One region of the Streptomyces sp. NPDC048441 genome, then DNA from elsewhere that is predicted to be linked to it. Evidence: riboswitches for the same ligand, from Rfam matches in the RefSeq annotation. Region 1 holds a riboswitch; the other holds the start of a gene.
What was found. A riboswitch is a leader RNA that binds a small molecule or an ion and turns the genes downstream of it on or off. The one in region 1 is predicted to bind cobalamin.
Positions count from the first base shown of each region.

Region 1 (6,995 bases):
CCGCTTGTCCGCGGTCACCTTCTGGCCGAGCTCGCGCTGCCGGTCGGCGTTCTTGCGCTTCATGCCGTCCAGCTGCTTCATGTACGAGTCCTTGCGGTTGACCCACACCCGCACACCGCCGTGCGCCACATCCGCCGAGTGGAACATCATCGGGCCGTCGCTGAGCGGGGTGTCGCCCGCGGCGAGGATCGGCTTCTTCCACTCGTCGATGTACGTGTTGATGGCCGCGGGCTTGCCCTCGTACCAGGTCAGCGGCGCCCACAGGTTCGGCGTCAGCTCACGCCCGGCGAGCTTCTTCTCGTCGAAGCGGCCCTCGGCGATCTCCTTGCGGGAGCTGGTGACCTCGCCGGTCTTGCGGTTCTTGAGCTGCATGGAGACGCCGATGACGTTCTCGGGCTTCACGTCGTAGCCGTACTTGGGGTCGCCGAGGACCATCCGCACCAGGTCCTCGCTGGCCGCGCTGACGACGTACACCTCGATGCCGTGCCCCCGCAGCGTCTTGTAGAGCTCCTGCATACCGGGGGAGAACTCGGGCGCCTCGACCTCGGTCTTGGTCAGCTTCCCGTCCTCGTAGTACTCGGCGGGGATCGGCTTGTCGTACGCGAGGAGCTCGTCGACGTAGCCCTTGAGCTGCTTCAGCGTGAAACCGGAGAAGATCTGCGCGGCCCACGGGTAGCAGATCTGGTCGTCGACCTCGCAGAGCCGGTTGTAGTAGCTGTAGAGGCTCTCCTTGTGCTTCGCCGTGTCCTTGAAGGGGATGGTCTTCAGCGACGGGTCCATCGTCTTGCGGGTCAGCACCCCCTTCATCTCCAGGAAGGGGAGGAGGGATTCCTCCAGGTCGTTGCGGTACGTCGTGTTGTCCGCGTCGAAGACGGCGTACGCGCCCTTGTGACCGTTCTTCGCGATGACCTTGCCGAGCTTCTTCGCGACCGGCTCGGGCCAGTGCCGCAGCTCGGTGGCGGCCTTCGCAGCCGCCGCTTCGGTCTTCGCCGAGTCGTCGGCGGCCGTCGCGTCCGTGCTCGGCCAGAGCGCCGTCCCCGCGAGGACGGCCGCGGTGAGCGCACCCGCCGTGCCGAGGACGGCCAGCTTGCCCTTGCCCTTTGCCGTTACTGCCATGGTTTTGTGCCCCCTGAGAGCGGTCTGCGCCCCGTCCGAGGCGGCGGGTCATCGTATGGGGTCAGGCGGCGGATTCCCATGATCGACATCACCGGATGTGGCGGGAGTGGGACGCGGGGGAACGGGTAGCGGCATGGGACGGTCGGCGCTGCCCCGGCGCCCCGCCCGTCGCATACTGACTGCATGGAGAGTGCCGAGACCGCCTCCCGGGAGTTCGTGCGGGCCGTCCCGCGGCTCGACGGCATGGTGGTGTCAGCGGTCGGCTACCGCACCACGGGCGAGCGGCCAGGACTGCACCGCGGACTGCCGTCCCCGTATCTGACGCTGATCTTCTCGCTGGACGGCCCCGTCATCAGCGGCCTCACCCCCGAGCAGGCGCGCGGCAGCGACGCGTTCCGCGCGGACATCGTCACGGGTGGCCTGCACCAGTCCCCGGCGTACGTCGTCAGGCCCGAGCACGAGGCGGGCATCCAGCTCGCCGTGCATCCGCTCGCCGCCCGCGCCCTGCTCGGCGTACCGGCCGGGGAACTGGCGGGCGACCTGGTGACGCCGGGTTCGGAGGTGATGGGGCGACGCGCCGCCGACGTACGGGAGCTGCTGTGCGAGCAGTCCGGCTGGGAGGAGCGCTTCGCTTCCCTGTCCGCCTACTTGAGGCAGCGGGCGGCGGACGCCGATGCCGACTCCGGCGGCAGGGCTTCCGTACGCCCCGAGGTCGCCGAGGCGTGGGCCTGGCTGGCCCGGCACCGGGGCGTGGGCACGCTGCGCGGCCTCTCCCGGCATGTCGCGCTCAGCGAGCGCCGCCTCACCACGCTCTTCCGCGCCGAGACGGGCCTGAGCCCCAAGCAGGCCGGTCGTCTGATGCGTTTCCACCGCGCACGGAACGCCGTCGTACGTCCCGTGGCCGCGGGCACCGCCCCTGACCTGGCCCGCGTGGCAGCCGACTGCGGCTATTACGACCACTCCCACCTGGTGCGGGACTTCCAGCAGTACACCGGCGTCAGTCCCAGCGGCTGGCTGGCCGAAGAGTGCCGGAATATCCAAGCCGGAAGCTACGGAGGGGGAGAAGAGTAGGTCCCATGGACACCACCGAGAAGCAGCAGCAGCCCCAGTCCGCCTCCACCTCCGCCCCTGCCTCCGCCCCTGCCTCCGCCTCTGCCGGGCGTGCGCCCGACGTCTGGCCGACGCTCCAGGCCAATGACGCCCCCGCCCTGATCGACTTCCTGGTCGGCACGGTCGGCTTCCTGCGTACCGCCGTCTACGAGGACGGCGACCGCGTGGCGCACGCCGAGCTCGACTGGCCCGAGGGCGGTGCCGTGATGCTCGGCTCGTACGACGAGAAGTCCCAGGACTGGTGCCTGAAGCCGGGCACCTTCGGCGCGTACGTAGTCACCGACCACGTGGACGACCTCTACCAGCGCCTCACCGCCGCCGGGGTCGAGATCATCCGCGAGATCGAGGACCAGCCGTACGGCAGCCGGGAGTTCGCGATCGCCGACCCCGAGGGCAACAAATGGTCCTTCGGCACGTACCGCGGCGCACCGAGGCCCGAGCAGCCGTCCTGACCCTGCGTGATAGCTTGCGAGCGCCAGTCAACCCACACCAGGGCCAGGGAATCCGGTGCGAATCCGGAACTGACGCGCAGCGGTGAGGGAGGACGGGCGGGGCCATAGCCACTGGGCGTCCATGGACGCCTGGGAAGGCGTCCCGTCCGGCCGATCCCCGAGTCCGAAGACCTGCTGGCGCCTTCGCCCCCGCACCGGGCGGCGGAGGTGATGAAGCAGGCCAGGCTCCGCGTATGAGCCGTGAGACTCAAGGGATCGTGTGTCCTCCACAGCCCGTCGCGTATCAGTCCGTCGCGCATCAGTCCGGCGCGTATCAGCCCGTCGCGCATCAGCCTGGCGCGTACGTATGCCCGTCCTCGTCGCCGCAGGCCTGGCCGTCACGCTGACGTCCTGCGGCGGCTCGCAGGCCACCTCCACCACGGAAGAGAAGGCGGCAGGCTACCCGCTGACCCTCACCTCCTGCGGCAAGAAGGCGGAGATCAAGGCGCCGCCCAGGCGGGCGGTCTCCCTCGACCAGGGCTCCACCGAGATCCTGCTCTCCCTGGGCCTCGCGGACCGCATGGCAGGCACCGGCACCTGGACGGACCCGGTGCTGGAGGGCCTGGAGAAGGAGAACGACAAGGTCGACCGCCTTGCTGACAGCTACCCCTCCTTCGAAAAGGTGCTCGCCAAGGAGCCGGACTTCGTCACCGCGTCCTTCCTCGCGACGGTCAGCAAGGGCGGCGTCGCCGACCGCGCCAAGTTCGCCGAACTCGGCGTACCCGCCTATGTCTCGCCCTCCGACTGCGCGGGCAAGGACAACAGCGGCGACGGCGACGGCAGCCGCGACAAGACGCTGACCATGGACACGGTGTACGGCGAAGTGCGGGACCTAGCACGGGTGTTCGGCGTGGAGAAGCGCGGCGAACGCCTGATCGCGGAGCTCAAGGGCCGGGTGGCGAAGGCCATGAAGAACATCAACGCCTCCGACACGACGCTCCTTTACTGGTTCGCCAACTCCGACGCCCCCTACATGGCGGGCTGCTGCGGAGCGCCCGGCATCATCACCCGCGAACTGGGCGCGAAGAACGTCTTCGACGACACCCGCGAGGAGTGGCCCCAGATCAACTGGGAGACGGTGGCCGACCGTGACCCGGACGTCCTCGTCATCGGCGACCTCACGCGCAAGTCGCAGACGGCCGAGAGCGCGAAGAAGAAGATCGAGTTCCTGGAGTCCGACCCGGTCACCAAGAACCTGACCGCGGTGAAGAAGAAGCGGTACGTGCTGCTGAGCGGCCAGGCGATGAACCCGACGATCCGCACGGTGGACGGCGTGGAACAAGTCGCGGACGCACTGCGGAAGTTCGGGCTGGCCAAGTGAGGAGAGCCGTCCCGGGCGGTATAGGCCACGCCCTGCTCTGGACGACGGGCATCGGCGCCCTCCTCCTCTCCGTGGCGGTGGCCGTCACCATCGGCCCCGCGGACATCTCCGTACCGGACGTATGGTCGGCGGTGGCGGCTCACCTGGGCTGGGGAGAGGCGGAGCTGACGCCCATCAGGGACGGCATCGTCTGGAACCTGCGGATGCCGCGCACGCTCCTCGCGGCGGTCTGCGGCGCCGGCCTGGCCGTCTGCGGAACGGTCCTCCAGTCCCTCCTGCGCAACCCCCTCGCGGACCCCTTCGTGCTCGGCGTCTCCTCGGGCGCGTCCACGGGGGCGGTCGCGGTCGTCGTCCTGGGGGTCGGCGGGGGAGCGGTGTCGGTCTCGGCGGGCGCTTTCGCGGGGGCGGTCTGCTCGTTCGCACTCGTGCTGCTGCTCAGCCACACCCTGGGCGGGAGCGCGGACAGGGTGGTGCTCTCCGGGGTGGCGGCGATGCAACTCTTCTCCGCGATCACCTCGTTCGTGATCATGACGGCGGGCGACGCGGAGACGACGCGCGGGGTCCTGTTCTGGCTGCTCGGCTCGCTGAGCGGGGTGGGCTGGACCGACGTCTGGATGTGCGGGGCGGTCCTGGCTGTGACGCTGACCGTCTGCCTGACGCAGTCCCGCACGCTGGACGCGTTCGCGTTCGGCCAGGACGCGGCGGCGACGCTGGGCGTGCACGTCGCCCGTACCCGCCTGATCCTGCTCTCCACCACGGCCCTGCTGACGGCGGCCCTGGTCAGCAGCGCGGGCGCCATCGGTTTCGTAGGCCTCGTCCTGCCGCACGCGGCGCGCATGTTGGTCGGTTCGGGCCATGCGCGGCTGCTCCCGGTCACGGCACTGGCGGGCGCGGTGTTCCTGGTATGGGTGGACACGCTGGCGCGCACGGTCCTGGACCCGCAGGAGGTCCCGGTGGGAGTGGTGACGTCCCTGATCGGGGTCCCGGCATTCGTCCTGGTCCTCTACCGCACGCGGAAGACGACATGATTCCGGCGGCTCCCAGGGCCGATGGCCTACGGGCCGACCGGGTGAGCAGGACGGCCGGCGGCAACTTCATAGTCGACGGAGTGACCCTGGCCCCACCCCCCGGATCCACGGTCGGCCTCCTGGGCCCCAACGGCTCGGGCAAGTCCACCCTCCTCCGCATCCTGGCGGGCGTCCTGGCCCCGGCATCGGGAGTGGTCACCCTGGACGGCCACCCGCTGAGGGAGGTCGGCCGCCGCACGGTGGCACGCAGGGTGGCGGTGGTGGACCAGGACGCCACGACGCAGGTCGAGCTGTCGGTGGAAGAGGTCATACGCCTGGGTCGTATCCCGCACCGAAGGGCGTGGTCGCCCTCAACTCCCGCGGACGAGGAGGCGGTTCGCGATGCCCTGACCCGAACGGGCCTGTCCGACCGGGCCGCCCAGTCCTGGCACACCCTCTCGGGCGGCGAACGCCAACGAGTCCAAATAGCCAGGGCCCTGGCCCAGACCCCCCAGGAACTCCTCCTGGACGAACCGACCAACCACCTGGACATCCAACACCAACTGGACCTCCTCTCCCTGGTGGCGGACCTCCCCCTGACCAGCGTGATCGCCTTGCACGACCTCAACTTGGCGGCGATGTTCTGCGACCACGTGCTCGTCCTGCGCGAGGGGGTGGCGTACGCGTCGGGCACACCGGCGGATGTGATCACGGAGGAGCTGATAGCGAAGGTCTACGGGGTGAGGGCGGTGGTGACGACGGAGGACGAGGGCCGACGCCCATCGATCCGCTTCCTACGAGGCTGAGTTCCCCTCTGTCAGGCCAGCTGAAGACGGTCGGCGAGCCCTGCGGCGGCGAAGGCGGAAGCCAACTCCTCGCGCCCTTCGGTGAAGTGGGCCCAGCTGTCGAAGTGGACGGGAACGACGCGGCGCGCCCCGAGGATCTTGGCGGCTTCGGCGGCCTGGGCGCTGTCGAGGACGATGGGCGCCCCGTCGAAGAGGAACGGGAAGCGGGGAGCACCGGCGAAAAGGACGGCGGTGTCCACGGGCCCGAACCGTTCGGCGATCTCTTTGACCGCGGTGAGCGAGGCGTTGTCGCCGCTGACGTAGACGGTGGGAAGGCCATCACCGGTCAGGACGAAGCCGACAACCTCGCCGGTGATCGCTTCGACGTCCTCGCGCCTGCCGGGACCGTGGACGGCGGGCACGCCCGTCACGGTCACCTGCCCGCCGCCGGGCCGGTCGAGCTCGACGGACTCCCAGTCGCCGAGATCCTTCACTCTGTCCCCCAGGCTGTCGCGCAGGCGGCGTCCGCCACCGGGGGTGGTGAGGGTGAGGGGTATGTCGGCGAGCAGAGAACGGCCGGATTTATCGAGATTGTCGGGGTGTTCGTCGTGCGAGAGCAGGACCACGTCGACGGTGCCAAGATCGGAGAGGGTGCCTGCGGCGGGCGCGGTCTTGGTCAGGCCGGGGCGGCCGGGCGCCGGGTAGTCGCCGGGCGCATCGAAGGTGGGGTCGGTGAGGAACCGCAGGCCGCCGAACTCGAAGAGGGCGGTAGGCCCGCCGAAGACGCGTACGGGAACCTGCTCATTACTTGTGCTGCCGGAAGTAACCATGACAGAGAACACCACACCTCACGGATGGGGATCGAGTTATCCGTGAGGAACGGTAGTCGCTTCTCACGGATGAAGGCAAGGCGTACCATGAGATGCGTGACCGAAACCGTGACTGTGGACGTGACCGCGACTGCCGCCGAACCGGCACCACCGCAGGCGCCGGGCGCGGAGCGGTACGCGGCACTCGACTTCGCCAACAGCGCGATCGCCCTGCCGGGAGGCCAGTTCATCGACCTGCTGGGCACGCCTTCGGCCACGAACAGCTGGCTCACGGAGCGGGACCTGGCACCGCCCGACGCGGGCCTTCAGGAGATGTGCACGGCACAACTGCGAAC
Region 1 covers NZ_JBICXM010000005.1:39,396-46,390, forward strand. The annotation lists gene ACGFSB_RS13855 (haloacid dehalogenase-like hydrolase) at 1-1,116, opposite strand, end outside; gene ACGFSB_RS13860 (helix-turn-helix domain-containing protein) at 1,300-2,187, shown strand; gene ACGFSB_RS13865 (VOC family protein) at 2,193-2,678, shown strand; cobalamin riboswitch at 2,686-2,872, shown strand; gene ACGFSB_RS13870 (ABC transporter substrate-binding protein) at 3,025-4,038, shown strand; gene ACGFSB_RS13875 (FecCD family ABC transporter permease) at 4,035-5,066, shown strand; gene ACGFSB_RS13880 (ABC transporter ATP-binding protein) at 5,063-5,851, shown strand; gene ACGFSB_RS13885 (MBL fold metallo-hydrolase) at 5,863-6,660, opposite strand; gene ACGFSB_RS13890 (CGNR zinc finger domain-containing protein) at 6,748-6,995, shown strand, end outside.

Region 2 (6,995 bases), on a different contig from region 1:
CGCGGACGCCCGCGCCGCGCTCGCCACGGCGGTCCTCGACCCGGATGCCGACGTCCGCGCCTACGCTTCCCGGGCGGGTGCCCTCGCGTAGTCCCGTGTCACACCACGTCCGCACAACCACCCCGCGTCCGCATGAACGAGGCCGCCGTTCCGACAGGGAGAAATCCGGCCACGCCTACACACTGCCGCAATGCCCCTGCCGCAATGGCGGCGCATGATCGACCTGTGTATCGAAGGACGAGTGACAGGGGGCGCACCATGACGATCAGCCGCAGAGGACTGCTGGCCGCGGGGGCGGGCGTGGGACTGCTCACCGCCTGTGGGTCCAACACCGGGCGCAGTGAAGGGGGTTCGGGGCCGGCCCTTTCGCAGTGGTATCACCAGTACGGCGAGTCGGGCGTCGAGCAGGCGGTGAAGAAGTACGCCGCCGCCTACCAGAAGGCGGACGTCACCGTGCAGTGGCGGCCCGGTAGTTACGACGAGCAGACCGCTGCCGCGCTGCTCACCGACTCCGGCCCCGATGTCTTCGAGGGCGACCCCACCCTCGATCAGATCCAGGGCGGCCAGGTCGTCGACCTCAGCGAGCTGCTCGACGGCGTCAAGGACGACTTCAATCCGGCCGTGCTCGGCCCGAAGACGTACGACGGAAAGATCTGGGGCATCCCGCAGGTCGTCGACATGCAGCTGCTCTACTACCGCAAGAGCCTGCTCGACGACGCCGGTATCGATCCGCCGACCACTCTCGACGCGCTCGTCGACGCGGCGAAGAAGCTCACCACGAAGAAGGTGAAGGGGCTCTTCCTCGGCAATGACGGGGGTGCGGGTGTTCTTGGTGGAACACCCTTGTACGCGAGTGGACTTCAGCTGATCACGGATGACGGCAAGGTCGGCTTCGACGACCCCGCCGCGGCCCGCACTCTCGGCAAGATCCATCAGCTGTACGCCGACAAGTCACTGCTGCTCGGCGCCCCCACGGACTGGTCGGACCCGTCCGCGTTCCTCCAGGGTCTTACCGCCATGCAGTGGTCAGGGCTGTGGGCGCTGCCCCAGGTACAGAAGGAACTCGGCGACGACTTCGGGGTGTTGCCGTTCCCTAAGAGCGGGGCGTCCGGTCGGCCCGCCGTGCCCGTGGGTGCGTACGGGGCCGTCGTCAGCGCGCGCGGCAAGCACAAGGAAGCCGCGAAGGAATTCGTGAAGTGGCTGTGGGTGGACCGGACCGACCACCAGGAGGACTTCGCCCTCTCGTACGGCTTCCATATCCCGGCGCGCCTCTCGCTGGCCAAGAAGGCGGACCGGCTGCGGAAGAGCCCGGCAGCCGACGCCGTCCGCTTCACCACCGAACACGGCTACGCCGAGCCGCTGTTGTGGACCCAGGCCAGTCAGACCGCATACCAGGACGCCCTGAGCCGGATCATCAAGAGCGGCGCCAACCCGGAGAGCGAGCTGAAGACGGTCGTACGGAAGGTGTCGGCCGAACTCGACCGAGTGAAGAAGAAGTCGTGACAACCTCCGTCGCCAGAAGGCCAGTTGCGGCACCGGCTGCGCAGAGCGCGGGACAGCGGCGCCGGACACGCAACCGCACCCTCTGGTTCTGGGTCTTCGTCGGCCCCTTCGCGATCGGCCTCGGCCTCTTCACGTACGTCCCGCTGCTGTGGAGCGTCGGCCTCAGCTTCTTCGACGCCCGCAACACCGTCACCCCCACCGACTTCGTGGGCCTGGACAACTACAGCGCGATGCTGTCGGACGGCACGTTCACGAGCAGTCTGCGGACCTTCCTGGTATTCACCGCGTTCATCGTCCCTGCCACGTTCGCGCTCTCGCTCGCCCTCGCCCTGATGGTCAACCGGGTGCGCCGCGCGCAGGCCTTCTTCCGGTCCGTCTTCTTCCTGCCCGCAGCGTGCAGCTATGTCGTCGCGGCCCTGATCTGGAAGATGTCGATCTTCAACGGTGTGCGGTTCGGCCTCGCCAACACCGTGCTCGGCTGGTTCGGGGGCGACCAGATCGCCTGGCTATCGACCACCGAACCGCCGTGGTACTGGCTGGTGATCGTGACCGTGCGGCTCTGGCTCCAGGCCGGTTTCTACATGATCCTCTTTCTGGCCGGGCTCCAGCGGATCAGCCCCGTCCTGTACGAGGCCGCCGCCGTGGACGGAGCACGGCCGGGCTGGCAGGTGCTCCGCCACATCACCCTGCCGCAGCTGCGCGCCACCTCGGTCGCGGTCGTCCTGCTCCTCGTGGTCAACGCCTTCCAGGCCTTCGACGAGTTCTACAACCTCCTTTCGGACGCCCGCGGTTACCCGCCCTACGCACGCCCGCCGCTCGTCTACCTCTACTACACGGCCCTCGGCCAGGGGCAGAACCTGGGGCTCGGCAGCGCGGGAGCGGTGATCCTCGCGTTGATCATCGCGGTGGTGACGGTGGGTCAGGCACGGTGGTTCGGACTCGGCAGGAAGGAGGACTGAGGACTGATGGACAACGCCCTGGTACGCGTGGGGCGGGCGCTGCGGATCGTCCTGCTCGTCGCGCTCGCCCTCCTCTTCCTGATCCCCTTCTATCTCCTCGTCCGCAACGGCCTTGCGAGCGAGCAGGACATCACGTCGCCCGAATGGACCCTGTTTCCCCCGCAGTTGCGCTGGTCGAACGTGACGGAACTCTTCGACGACACGTCCGTCCCCTTCGCCCGCTCCCTGCTCAATTCCGCGCTGATCGCGGTCGCGACGACGCTCGGCACGCTGCTGCTCGCCTCCCTCGCCGGGTACGGCCTCGCCCGCATCCCCTACCGGCACGCGAACAAGGTCTTCTACGCCGTCCTCGGCACCCTGATGGTCCCGGCAGCCGTCACGTTCGTACCGAGCTTCGTCCTCGTATCGTCGCTCGGCTGGATCTCCACACTCCGCGGCCTGATCGTCCCCACCCTGTTCTCCGCCTTCGCCTGTTTCATCTTCCGGCAGTACTTCCTGGGCTTCCCCCGGGAGTTGGAGGACGCAGCGCAGGTCGACGGGCTCGGCTACTGGCGTACCTACTGGCGCATCGTCGTACCGAACGCGCGACCCGTCTTCGCGGCCGTCGGGACGATCGTCTTCATCGGCGCGTGGAACTCCTTCCTGTGGCCGCTGGTGATCGGGCAGGACCGGAACGCGTGGACGGTGCAGGTCGCGCTTTCGTCCTTCACCACCTCCCAAGTCATCAGGCTGCACGAGCTGTTCATCGCGGCGGCCGTGTCGATCCTGCCGCTCCTCGTGGTGTTCCTGTGCTTCCAGCGGTGGATCGTGGCGGGGGTGGAGCGGTCCGGTATCGACTGAGGACCGGTCATGACCTCACTACCTTGGCCAGTCAGTCCGCAGATCAGAAGCCCCGGTCCGTCAGTTCCTCCGCGAACACCTGCGACAGCGGCTGCGGCCCCACATAGCGCTGGCAGTCGCACTGCCCCGCCTCGTACTTCAGCGGCTTCTTGTTCTCGTCCCATTCCGTCGGCACCTCGACGCGCTCATGGCACAGCCCCTGCTTGTCGTGCTTGGCAAGGTGGTGCGTGCACCCGCACACCGGCTCCGGCGACTGATATGCCGCTTCGACAGCCAGGCGTTCCTGCTTCGCCGCCTCCATCAGTTCCAGCTTCCGCTCATGCCGATTGCGCAGAGCGGTACGGACGTTGTCGGCCACCCACGCGAAGCCGCCCGTCCAGAAGATGATGAGAACGATCCAGAACCACTCCATGGGCCTTCCCCTTCCCCCTGTACTGCTGAGGCTCACGGTAGCCCCCGACTCCCCATCCTGGCTCGCCCCCGGTGTGTGCTCTAGTCTGATCCGTGCAGCTGGTTCGCCCTGTTCGCCAGACAGGCGCGTCGCAAGAGGGAACCCGGTGGGAATCCGGGACTGCCCCGCAGCGGTGAGCGGGAACGACCGCCGTCATACGCACTGGATCCGGCCGAGGATCCGGGAAGCGACGGCCAGTAGGAGTCTGCCTCGGCAGATGTGCCCGCGAGTCCGAAGACCTGCCCGTTGCCCGTACGTGACCCTCACGTGCGGACATCCCGGTGACCTCGTGGGCGGGTCGGCGTACAGATCAGGTGGGCAGCGCGCCGATGGCGCGGGTTCGGCCCACCCGGTTCGTCATCCCTTCGCGTCCGTGTCCCGTCTCCGGGATTCTCAGGAGTCATCTCGCGAAGGAGATTTCCGTGACAGCGAAGTCCGCAGCCGCGGCAGCACGGGCCACCGTGTACGGCTACCCCCGCCAAGGCCGGCACCGTGAACTGAAGAAGGCCGTCGAGGGCTACTGGAAGGGCCGCGTCACCGCTGACGCCCTGAAGGAGACCGCGCAGGGCCTGCGCCGTGCGAACTGGCAGCAGTTGGCCGACGCCGGCATCGACGAGGTGCCGACCGGTGATTTCTCGTACTACGACCATGTCCTGGACACCAGCGTCATGGTCGGCGCTGTCCCCGCCCGCCACCGTGACGCTCTCGCGGCCGACCCGCTCGACGGCTACTTCGCCATGGCCCGCGGCAACAAGGACGTGGCGCCCCTCGAGATGACCAAGTGGTTCGACACCAACTACCACTATCTGGTCCCCGAGCTGGGCCCTGACACCGTCTTCGCGACCGACTCCACCAAGCAGGTCGCCGAGCTGACGGAAGCCCTCGCTCTCGGCCACACCGCCCGCCCGGCCCTCGTCGGCCCGGTGACCTACCTCCTGCTCGCCAAGCCCGCCCCCGGCGTCGCCGCCGACTTCGAACCGCTCACCCTGCTCGACCGGCTCCTTCCCGTGTACGCCGAGGTCCTCGCCGATCTCCGTGCGGCGGGCGCCGAGTGGGTGCAGCTCGACGAGCCCGCCCTGGTCCAGGACCGCACACCGGCCGAGCTCAACGCCGCCTCCCGCGCCTACCGGGAACTCGGTAGGCTCACCGACCGGCCGAAGCTGCTGCTCGCCTCCTACTTCGACCGGCTCGGCGACGCACTGCCCGTGCTCGCGAAGGCCCCGGTGGACGGCCTCGCGCTCGACTTCACCGAAGCCGCCGCGGCCAACCTGGACGGCCTCGCCGCCGTCGGCGGGCTGCCCGGCAAGCGCCTTGTCGCGGGCGTCGTCAACGGCCGCAACATCTGGATCAACGACTTCGAGAAGTCGCTCTCCACCCTCGGCACCCTCCTCGGCCTCGCCGACCGGGTGGACGTGGCCGCCTCCTGCTCACTGCTGCACGTGCCGATCGACGCCGCCGCCGAGCGGGACATCGACCCGCAGATCCTGCGCTGGCTGGCCTTCGCCCGCCAGAAGACCACCGAGATCGTCACTCTCGCGCGCGGCCTCACCGAAGGAACCTCGGCGATCACCGCCGAACTCGCCGCCAACCGGGCCGATCTGGCGTCCCGTCAGCACTCCTCCATCACCCGCGACCCGGCGGTCCGGGCCCGCGTCGCCGCCGTCACCGACGCCGACGGCCGCCGCTCCGCACCGTACGAGGTGCGGGCCACCGCCCAGCGCGCCCACCTCGGCCTGCCGCTGCTCCCCACCACCACGATCGGCTCGTTCCCGCAGACCACGGAACTGCGCACCGCCCGCGCCGACCTGCGCGCCGGACGCATCGACACGGATGGCTACGAAGAGCGCATCAGGACCGAGATCCGCGAGGTCATCGCCTTCCAGGAGAAGGTGGGCATCGACGTCCTGGTGCACGGCGAGCCCGAACGCAACGACATGGTGCAGTACTTCGCCGAGCAGCTCACCGGCTACCTCGCCACGCAGCACGGCTGGGTCCAGTCGTACGGCACCCGTTATGTACGCCCGCCGGTCCTCGCCGGTGACATCTCACGCCCCGAGCCGATGACCGTCCGCTGGACCGGCTACGCGAACTCGCTCACCGACCGCCCGGTCAAGGGCATGTTGACAGGACCTGTGACGATGCTCGCCTGGTCCTTCGTACGCGACGACCAGCCGCTCGGCGACACCGCACGCCAGGTCGCCCTCGCCCTGCGCGACGAGGTCGACGACCTGGAGACGGAGGGCGCCTCGGTCATCCAGGTCGACGAGCCCGCCCTGCGCGAGACGCTCCCGCTGCGCGCCGCCGACCGCCCCGCCTACCTGGACTGGGCCACCGAGTCGTTCCGCCTCACCACCAGCGGCGTACGCCCTGACACGCAGATCCACACCCACATGTGCTACGCCGAGTTCGGTGACATCGTCCAGGCCATCGACGACCTCGACGCCGACGTCATCAGCCTGGAGGCCGCCCGCTCCCATATGCAGGTCGCCCGGGAACTGGCCTCGCACGGCTACCCGCGCGAGGCGGGCCCCGGTGTGTACGACATCCACTCCCCGCGCGTCCCGAGCGAACAGGAGGCAGCCGCCCTGCTGCGCAAGGGACTTGAGGCGATCCCCGCAGAGCGCCTGTGGGTCAACCCCGACTGCGGCCTGAAGACCCGCGGCTGGCCCGAGACCCGTGCCTCGCTGGAGAACCTCGTCGCGGCCGCGCGGACGGTACGAGCGGAACTTCCGTAGGTCTGAGGTGAGTTGCCTTGGCCGGGAGGGGGCGATTTCGCCCCCTCCCGGCTAGGGTCGGCATGAGCGATCGCTTAGCCGCTTCTGCCGCAGCACGGCCGACGGCACGGAGAGAGGCAGGGAACCTGATGCCGGTCATCGACGCGTGGATGCAGCACCCCACGCTCCGTCACTCGAACCACGAGATGTTCGAGTCGTTGCGCCGCTGGACGGGACAGGGCCTCCTCGAAGAGCAGTTGCCGGTCAAGACCACGGTGGCCGCGATGGCAGCTGCCGATGTCGAGGTCGGCCTTTCGGCGGCCTGGTACGGGCCTCAAGGGCCGCTGATCAGCAACGATGAGGTGGCGGATTTCGTCGCCCAGTCCGCTGGACGGCTTCGTGGGGTAGCCGGTGCGGACCTTGCCCGGCCGGTCCAGGCCGTGCGTGAGCTGCATCGCGCCGTGCGGGAACTCGGCTTCGTGGCCCTGCGGATCGTGCCCTGGCTGTGGCAGCTACCGCCCACCGACC
Region 2 covers NZ_JBICXM010000008.1:18,428-25,422, forward strand. The annotation lists gene ACGFSB_RS20875 (fumarate reductase/succinate dehydrogenase flavoprotein subunit) at 1-91, shown strand, start outside; gene ACGFSB_RS20880 (ABC transporter substrate-binding protein) at 259-1,503, shown strand; gene ACGFSB_RS20885 (carbohydrate ABC transporter permease) at 1,617-2,462, shown strand; gene ACGFSB_RS20890 (carbohydrate ABC transporter permease) at 2,469-3,302, shown strand; gene ACGFSB_RS20895 (hypothetical protein) at 3,346-3,714, opposite strand; cobalamin riboswitch at 3,797-4,015, shown strand; gene metE (5-methyltetrahydropteroyltriglutamate--homocysteine S-methyltransferase) at 4,176-6,488, shown strand; gene ACGFSB_RS20905 (amidohydrolase family protein) at 6,617-6,995, shown strand, end outside.
Region 2: linked by a shared signal. The riboswitch ahead of metE (5-methyltetrahydropteroyltriglutamate--homocysteine S-methyltransferase) and the one ahead of ACGFSB_RS13870 (ABC transporter substrate-binding protein) in region 1 are both predicted to bind cobalamin.